Regions from separate parts of the Bacillus sp. 1NLA3E genome, predicted to be linked through region 3. Evidence: riboswitches for the same ligand, from Rfam matches in the RefSeq annotation. Region 3 holds a riboswitch; each other region holds the start of a gene.
The links. Region 3 has a riboswitch for S-adenosylmethionine ahead of B1NLA3E_RS19525 (methionine ABC transporter ATP-binding protein). Riboswitches for the same ligand answer to the same signal wherever they lie in the genome.
Positions count from the first base shown of each region.

Region 1: another riboswitch for S-adenosylmethionine. It lies ahead of metK (methionine adenosyltransferase); the one in region 3 lies ahead of B1NLA3E_RS19525 (methionine ABC transporter ATP-binding protein).
Region 2: another riboswitch for S-adenosylmethionine. It lies ahead of B1NLA3E_RS24725 (YezD family protein); the one in region 3 lies ahead of B1NLA3E_RS19525 (methionine ABC transporter ATP-binding protein).

Region 1 covers NC_021171.1:3,838,526-3,841,706, forward strand. The annotation lists gene asnB (asparagine synthase (glutamine-hydrolyzing)) at 1-59, opposite strand, end outside; gene metK (methionine adenosyltransferase) at 230-1,429, opposite strand; SAM riboswitch class I at 1,680-1,824, opposite strand; gene pckA (phosphoenolpyruvate carboxykinase (ATP)) at 2,126-3,181, shown strand, end outside.
Region 2 covers NC_021171.1:1,727,658-1,730,838, reverse strand. The annotation lists gene B1NLA3E_RS08355 (inorganic phosphate transporter) at 1-645, opposite strand, end outside; gene B1NLA3E_RS08350 (phosphoadenylyl-sulfate reductase) at 659-1,375, opposite strand; gene B1NLA3E_RS24725 (YezD family protein) at 1,495-1,635, opposite strand; SAM riboswitch class I at 1,706-1,811, opposite strand; gene B1NLA3E_RS08340 (RDD family protein) at 2,054-2,455, opposite strand; gene B1NLA3E_RS08335 (DUF2238 domain-containing protein) at 2,695-3,181, shown strand, end outside.
Region 3 covers NC_021171.1:4,049,507-4,052,687, reverse strand. The annotation lists gene B1NLA3E_RS19530 (O-acetylhomoserine aminocarboxypropyltransferase/cysteine synthase family protein) at 1-1,282, shown strand, start outside; SAM riboswitch class I at 1,389-1,504, shown strand; gene B1NLA3E_RS19525 (methionine ABC transporter ATP-binding protein) at 1,781-2,806, shown strand; gene B1NLA3E_RS19520 (methionine ABC transporter permease) at 2,799-3,181, shown strand, end outside.

The sequences.
Region 1 (3,181 bases), 210 kb from region 3:
ATTTGTTCTTCGGTATATTCTTGTGTTTTATCATGTACACAACCAATGAAACCACACATTATGTACGTCACCTACTCCATTTCAAACAAGCGTCCACTAGCAAATAGGAGGACTCTCATCATTTAATTTGATTCTTCTCTTTTTAAAATCATACTCAATATAATAACATAAAATAGACCTAAAATAAAAAACAGGAGTTACACTTTCGTGTAACCCCCCCGTTTTTCTTTTATAGGTTAGCTTGTTTTAATATGCCTTCTGCTTTATCGGTACGTTCCCATGGAAGATCAACATCTGTTCTTCCAAAGTGGCCGTAAGCAGCCGTTTGCTTATAAATGGGACGACGAAGATCTAGCATTTTGATGATTCCAGCAGGACGAAGGTCAAAGTTGTTGCGTACGAGGTCAACGAGAACATTCTCACTTACTTTTCCTGTTCCAAATGTATCAACAGCAATCGATACAGGTCGTGCAACGCCAATCGCATAAGCAAGCTGAACTTCGCACTTTTCAGCGAGACCAGCAGCAACAATGTTTTTCGCAACATAACGTGCAGCATAAGCAGCAGAACGGTCAACTTTTGTTGGATCTTTACCAGAAAACGCGCCACCGCCGTGACGAGCATAGCCACCATAAGTATCAACGATAATTTTACGACCAGTAAGACCAGCATCTCCTTGAGGACCGCCAATAACGAAACGTCCAGTTGGATTAATAAAATACTTTGTATTTTCATCGATTAGTTCTTTTGGAACAACCGGATTGATAACATATTCCTTTAAATTGCGTTGAATTTGCTCTAACATTACCTCAGGATTATGCTGAGTTGAGATGACAATTGTATCAATACGAACTGGCTTGTCATTTTCATCATATTCCACAGTTACTTGAGTTTTTCCATCTGGACGAAGGTACTCAAGAACTTTATCCTTACGCACTTCTGCTAATCGACGAGCAAGCTTGTGTGCAAGCGAAATTGGGAGTGGCATAAGCTCTTTTGTTTCATTACAAGCATAGCCAAACATTAAGCCTTGGTCTCCTGCTCCAATTGCTTCGATTTCTTCATCAGACATTAGACCTTCACGTGCTTCAAGGGCCTGATTAACACCCATAGCAATATCAGGACTTTGTTCACCAATAGAAGTTAAAACCGCACAAGTCTCAGAATCAAAACCATATTTAGCACGATCGTACCCGATACCTTTAATCGTTTCACGAACAATCTTTGGAATATCCACATAAGTAGATGTAGTAATTTCGCCAGCAACTAGAACTAATCCAGTTGTTACTGAAGTTTCAGCAGCAACACGGGCATTAGCATCCTTCGCTAAAATAGCATCTAAAATGGAATCAGAAATTTGGTCACACATCTTATCTGGATGACCTTCAGTTACTGATTCAGAAGTGAACAAACGACGTTTTGTGGACATCTGAATTCCTCCTTTTCCTTATAACGAGATTAACAGCTGAACCCCTTATATTAACCTCAGATTGATACGGTACTCATTCCCTATGTAGTATGAAATAAACATGGAGTTCTTATCCCAATTTATCGTGTATGAACTATATAGACCTGGGATTATTAAAAGCACACATGTTTTCCATTTAAAAGGCGACAAAATAAAAAACCCTTCCTTTTAAATGAGGAAAGGTTTTGAGCAAACTAATTTGCGCCTTTCACTCTTATCGTTCAAGGTCATATGCCTTGCGTCAGGTTAGCACCTTGCTAGAAAGAAAGTTTGTCAGAGAGATTAATCTCGGTTTTCTTTTATAGCAGGTTGCTGGGTTTCATTGGGCCTGTCCCTCCACCAGCTCAGGATAAGAGAGTATCCGTTCAAGGTTGAATAATACCGTATAGTGTCAAATGATGTCAATCGTTTTTTATAAATGTTCACTAATTATATAATAATGGAATTTAGCATCGTTGTGCATGATTGACCCTCATAACACAATACAGGATAACCTATTTAACTTATTAGTTTAATTAACAACGTTATTTAACTAAAGAATGATAAGGTGAACTATAATTTTTTTAAAAATCGAGTTAATAGTATAGATTATTAACTCGAATGTGTTATACTATTCACAACACTCAAAAATATTTGATAAAGGAAGGTATTTATCAGATGAATTCTGTAAGTATTTCTAATGAACTAAGTAAATTATTAAGTGGTAATAACATTAAGATTCAACTTTCAGTTCCCCAGTTAGTTGAAAAAGTATTAGAGCGAAAAGAAGGAATTATTTCATCAACTGGCGCTGTCCGTGCCACCACTGGAAAATATACTGGCCGTTCACCTAAAGACAAGTATATTGTAGAAGAAGCTTCATCAAAGGACAAGGTCGAATGGGGTTCTATAAATACACCGATCTCTGAAGAAGCATTTTCAAAGCTTTACAATAAAGTCGTAACTTATTTACAAAAACAAGAGGAAGTTTTTGTCTTCCGTGGTTTCGCAGGGGCAGATAAAAAATATCGTTTGCCAATCCAAATAATCAATGAGTATGCTTGGCATAATCTTTTTTCTCATCAATTATTCATTCGTCCAGACGAAAAAGAACTAGAAGAGCACAATAATGCATTTTCGGTTATCTGCGCACCTAACTTTAAAGCAGATCCTGCTGTTGATGGTACTGCGTCAGAAACCTTTATCATTATTTCTTTCGAACGCAGAACAGTTTTAATTGGCGGTACAGAATATGCTGGAGAAATCAAAAAATCGATTTTTTCTATTATGAATTACTTGCTTCCTGAAAGCGGAATTCTATCTATGCACTGTTCGTCAAATGTTGGGGCAGAAGGCGATGTTGCTTTATTCTTTGGTCTTTCTGGAACTGGGAAAACAACTTTATCAGCAGACCCAGACCGTAAATTAATCGGTGACGACGAGCATGGTTGGTCAGCAAATGGTGTCTTCAATATTGAAGGCGGTTGTTATGCAAAATGCATCAATTTATCTCGTGAAAAAGAACCACAAATTTTTGATGCAATCCGCTTTGGTTCTGTCCTTGAAAATGTTGTTCTTGACGACGAAAGCCGTATCGCCGATTATGATGACACTACCTTAACAGAAAACACTCGTGCAGCTTATCCATTACAAGCAATTAGCAATATTGTTGATCCAAGTGTTGCTGGTCATCCTAATACCATTATTTTCTTAACAGCTGATGCTTTTGGAGTA
Region 2 (3,181 bases), 2.3 Mb from region 3:
AAAAAAACCACCCACAACAATTCCTGTTTTTATTGAAATTAATCCAGCTCCTACCATTGGCCCAGCGGCATTGGCAACATTGTTCATCCCTGCCGAGAAGGCTTCTAAAAACCCGACAATAATCACAAATATTGAGAGAATAGGTTTATACTTATCTTTCGAAAGCACTGGATAACGTTTCTCGAGTCTATGGATCCCTTTCCCTAAGATAATGGCGATGACAAATGCGATAGCTGGGATGATAATCCAAAAACTTACAATAACAAGAATATTATTGATAAACAATGCCTTGTAAGCAACGCCCACTCCCACCACAGATCCAACGGTAATCTCACTTGTGGAAAGAGGGATGCCAATCAAATTGGCAATAAAAAGAGAAATGGCCGCCGATGATAATATGATCAGAACCACCTTCGCATTTAAGAACGATTGCGGGATAATATTAGAACCAATCGTTTTCGTAACTTCACTTCCACCCAGGACAGCACCAACAAAAATGGCAATTCCGCACAGCAAAAGAGCTTTTTTTCTATTAGAAATCGCTCCTGACCCATAAGCAACACTTACAGAAGCTGCTGCTCCACTTGCTCCGATGTTCATTGCAAAAAATAGTGCCACTGCTCCAGCCAAATAAGTTAAAGTCATAGTGGTTTACCTTTTATAGATGAAGTCCGCACTCAATTTTACCAGTACCAGTCCATCTGCCTGAACGTAAATCCTCGGCATTGAAAGCAGGCGCTGTACAAGGTTTGCACCCAATGCTTGGATATCCATTGTCGTGAAGTACATTGTATGGTAAGCCATTTTTGTGAGCGTATCTCCAAATATCCTTCCACGTCCAATGTATTAATGGACAAATTTTAATAGATTTAAATTTATTGTCTTGATTGAAAAAGTTGGTGTTTTTTCTCGTCTCCGATTGTTCGCGTCTTAATCCAGACAACCAAGCGGTAGTTCCAGAAAGAACACTATTAAGTGGGATGACCTTTCTTATTTCACAACATTTATTTGGTTCTCGTTCCCACAATTCATCTCCGAATTGTTCTGCTTGTTCCTCAAGAGTTAGACTCGGCTTTTTCAATTCGATCCGTAAATTAGGATATTTTTTCTTTACTTCATTAATAAGGTTGTAAGTCTCATCAAAATGAAGATCCGTGTCTAAAAAGACGATTTTCGCTGACTCATTCACTTTTGCAATCAAGTCGATGAGGACGATTCCTTCAATTCCAAAGCTACAGGCATAGACTAGTTCATCATCTTCATAATGGTCATAAGCCCATTTCAATACATTCAAAGCTCCCTTTGTCTCATCCTCTTCTAAAATATTAATCTGTGTAAAAGTTTCAAAATTGCTAAATGTTAGTTTCTCGGTCAAATTTGTGCCTCCATTCTTTATTTAAAGGCAGTTTTATTCCCATTTGGAATACAAATAAAACTCCCTCTAGTTTACTAGTCAGCAGTCAATCGTTTCATTTCTTCATTTCTTGCGTTTCATCAATTAATTCTAAGTTTTTCATTTTTTTCAATTTGAATGATTTTACCGTCTTGCACCACTAATGTAATAGATCCATATTTCATTGTTTCTAGTGTTTGTGTGATTTGCAAAAATACGGCTTCAAGTTGATTTTTCCCCAAACGAGCCCCTCCTCCTTTAAAATAAAAAATCCCTCCATCTTGGAAAGACTGTTCAGGTAAGTATGTTTTTACCTTATCTTCCAAAATGGTTTACATTTTGTTGGATTTAGCACCTTGCACATGTGCAGGTTGCCGGACATCTTCGGGCCAATTCCCTCCGCCTCTCTGGATAAGATTTAATTATTTTAAATTTTAACACAAATAGATCGGTTGTCAATATAATTTCGATAGGTTTAGTGTGAATTAAAAAAATATTTATTTATAATTTTTTAACTATTCGAAACATGCTCTCATATCCTACCGCAATCCATACCCCTTCACAACAAAAAGAGCCTCACTTTACTGCGTTGCCATACAAAACGGTGCCTGACCCCCGGTGCTTTACTGCGTTGCTGCACCGGGGGTCAGGCACCAATTTTTAATCGCGAGTTACATACGTTCCAGCAATAAAATCATGTATAGACCTTTTGTCCTGTCGAATTCCTACCATAAAGGCGCTTACGATTATGCCTATTCCAAGGGTAACGGTATATACAATGGCCCCTACTAATGAACGAAGTAGCATCGTAACTATTCCAACACTTTCTCCGTTCACTCTTGCGATCCTAATTCCCGCAATTCTTTTGCCAACTGTAAATCCTGACCATATAACTGGTATTAATAAGGCATATAACAAATCAAGTATAGAGCTAACTACATTTGCACTCGTTTCTCTAAAAATAAAATTACAAATTAATGAAATAGGGAAGCTAATAATAATTCCATCCAAAATGTTCGCAAGCAATCTTCTCCAAAAGCCAGCCGGATTTGAAATCACAATAATTTACCCCCTTTTTTTATTTCTGAGTTAAACTTGCCTGTTGATTTCATCTCCAGGCACTCGCTATATGTGGGGCCGTTATTGCTTCATAACACCCTTTATCATCATATTTTTTACATTTCATAATTATCACCAAATAGGCAAAAATAACGAATGATCTTGTGGTAGACATAGTTTAGATTTATACCAGTCTTAATGGAAAATTTCACAACGACACAATAAAAGGGGTGATTTTGAAAATGGCAAAAAAGAAAAGTAATTATATTCATTTATTAATATTGGTCATCGTAATAGCTGTTTTTATTTGGTCATTCATTAAACCTGTTCAATACTCAGATTGGATTTTAGAGGTGTCCCCCGCTCTGATTGGACTGATGATGGCCATTGTTATCTATAATAAGTTTCGTCTCACCACCCTTTCCTATATCATCATCGCTCTTTTGTCTATATTGGTATTTGTAGGTGGGCACTACACTTATTCAAAAGTACCGCTTTTCGATTGGATAAAAGACCATTTTAATTTACGCCGCAATCATTACGACCGTTTTGGGCATTTTTTTAAAGGTCTAATCACCATTCTGTTAAGGGAAATATTGTTAAAGAAAAGCCCCTTAGTTAAGGGGAAATGGTTGTTTGTTATTACGGTCAGTATGTCCTTAGCTATTGCTGCTTTTTATGAAATTAATGAATGGATATTTTCAAAACTAGCGCATGGGGGGAAAACTG
Region 3 (3,181 bases):
TGTACATGGAGGATTATCTCCAGATCCTGTGACTGGAGCAAGATCAGTACCAATTTACATGAGTAATGCTTATCAATTTAAAGACACCGATCACGCAGCTAATCTTTTTGGTTTGAAAGAAAATGGCTATATATATACTAGAATCCATAATCCTACTGTAACAGTCTTTGAAGAAAGAGTGGCTTTATTAGAAGGCGGAATTGGAGCACTTGCTCTATCTAGTGGTATGGCAGCCATTACGTTATCAATATTAAATATTGCCCAAGCCGGAGATGAAATCGTTGCCTCAGCAAACCTTTATGGAGGAACCTATAATTTATTTGCCAATACACTTCCAAGGTATGGGATTAATGTTAAATTTGTTAATCCAGAGGATCCAGAGAATTTTAATCAAGCTATTACGGATAAAACAAAGGCAGTATTTGCAGAAACAATTGGAAATCCTAGTTTAAGGGTATTAGATATTGAAAAGGTTGCAGCAATCGCTCATAAAGCAGGTATTCCATTAATCGTTGATAACACTTTTGCAACACCTTATTTATTAAGACCAATTGAGTACGGTGCAGATATTGTCATCCACTCAGCAACAAAATGGATAGGTGGAAACGGAACAACCTTAGGTGGAATCATTGTTGATGGCGGAAAATTTGATTGGGCAAATGGAAACTTCCCAGTTTTTACACAACCAGACCCTAGTTACAATGGTCTAGTTTACACTGATGCAGTAGGACCAGCAGCATTTATCATTAAAGCAAGAGTACAGCTGCTAAGGGATATGGGACCAGCGATTAGTCCACAGAATGCTTTCCAATTTGTTCTAGGTCTAGAAACGCTCCCTGTACGGATGAGAGAACATATTGCCAATACTAAGAAAATTATTGCTTATTTAGACGCACATCCTGCTGTTGCATGGGTTTTATACCCTGGTAGTGAAGGACATCCTGATAAGGCATTAGCTGATAAATACTTACCAAACGGTGCAGGTTCAGTTGTGGTCTTTGGTATTGAAGGTGGACGAGAAGCAGGCGCAAAATTAATTAATGCAGCTTCTCTTTGGACTCATGTAGCTAATGTGGGAGATGCAAAAAGTTTAATTATTCATCCAGCAAGTACCACTCATCAACAGTTAGATGATGAAGGGTTAGTAGCAGCAGGAGTGCCAGAAGATTTAATTCGACTTTCGGTTGGTATAGAAAACGCTGAAGACTTAATTGAGGATCTTGAGCAAGCGATAGAAAAAGCAACAGGAGTATCTTCACTAACTGTAATAACAGATAAATAACTTTTTCAGAATAAAAGTTTCCATTGACACTGATTTTTATTCCGTGATAAAATCACAATCATAGTTAAGATTTGTTTGAATATTGTTTACTTAATATAATATTTTACTCTTATCAAGAGAGGTGGAGGGATGTGCCCTATGAAGCCCGGCAACCGTCGATTTGCTTTTTGCAATTGAAATGGTGCCAATTCACACAAAGCAAGCTGCTTTGGAAGATGAGAGAAAGGGATATAGAACATTACTATGCCTTTCTGCTCATATGCAGAAAGGCATTTTTATTTCAGAATAAGAAAGTATAAACTTATGAAGTAGTTTACTGTCTAGCTCCAGCGCCCAGCGACTAGTGTACTTCACTATCTTCCCTACGATAAGTCAACATCGGATCGCTTCGCTCTCCGTGTTTCCTTTATCTCAGTCAGATAGCTCCAGTCCTGTCGTGCGCTAACCGGGGCGCTTCCGCTTTTCTTATTACTATGAGAATAAAAAGAAGGTGATTGGATGATTTCAATAAAAGGTGTTAAAAAGATTTATCCTTCTAAGTCGGGTACCGTAACAGCAGTCGACAATGTAGATTTAGAAGTGCAAGATGGAGAGATTTTTGGAGTTATCGGCTATAGCGGAGCTGGAAAAAGTACGCTAATTCGAATGTTCAATGGTCTTGAACTTCCCTCAGAAGGATCCATTACCGTTGCTGGTCGGGAGATATCAAAAATTAAAGGTAGTGCCCTTCGTAAAGCACGTCAAGAAATTAGCATGATTTTTCAACATTTCAACCTTTTATGGTCTAGAACTGTACGGGAAAATATCGCATTTCCACTTGAAATTTCTGGGATTTCCAAGTTAGAACGCCAAAAACGTGTGGAAGAACTAATCAAGTTAGTTGGATTAGAAGGAAGAGAGGATGCCTATCCTGCTCAGTTGAGTGGTGGACAAAAGCAAAGGGTTGGGATTGCTCGGGCACTTGCAAATAATCCTAAAGTTTTACTTTGTGATGAAGCAACCTCGGCATTGGATCCGCAAACTACAGACTCTATTTTAGAATTATTAGTAGATATTAATAAACGGCTCGGACTAACGATAGTATTAATTACGCATGAAATGCATGTGATTAGAAAAATTTGTCACCGGGTTGCGGTCATGGAAGATGGGAAAATCGTTGAAATTGGACGAGTTTTAGACGTCTTTAAACATCCTGAACAGCAGATTACGAAACGGTTTGTTCAGCAAGTGACTGAGCCTGAAGAAACAAAAGATATCATTGAGCATTTATTAACACGCTATCCACATGGCCAAGTCGTTCAATTAACCTTTGTTGGGGATGCGGCGGAGCAACCAGTGATTGCCAACCTCATTCGTCAATTTGAAATAACAGTTACGATTTTACAAGGGAAAATTTCACAAACACATACTGGCTCCTATGGGACTTTATTTATACATCTTGATGGTGCTCCTCAGGAAATCAGCAAAGCGATAGAATTTATTCAATCGCAGCAAGTAGGAGTTGAGGTGATAAATAATGGCTAACTCTGTGGAAATAGTAAATTGGGACCAATTAATTGCAGCAACGCGTGAAACCATCTATATGACTACGATTTCGGTACTAACCACGTTTGTTTTGGGGCTAGTGCTAGGGTTACTATTATTTTTGACAGCGAAGGGTAATATATGGGAAAACAGAATCATCAACCTTATTATCTCTGGCTTCGTCAATATATTCCGGTCAATCCCTTTCATCATATTAATTGTTTTGCTCATTCCGTTTACTAAATTATTATTAGGTACAATGCTTGGCGCAAATGCAGCATTACCTGCCCTAATTATAGGTGCTGCACCCTTTTACGCACGAATGGTTGAAATTGCTCTTCGAGAAATCGATAAAGGTGTAATTGAAGCTTCGCA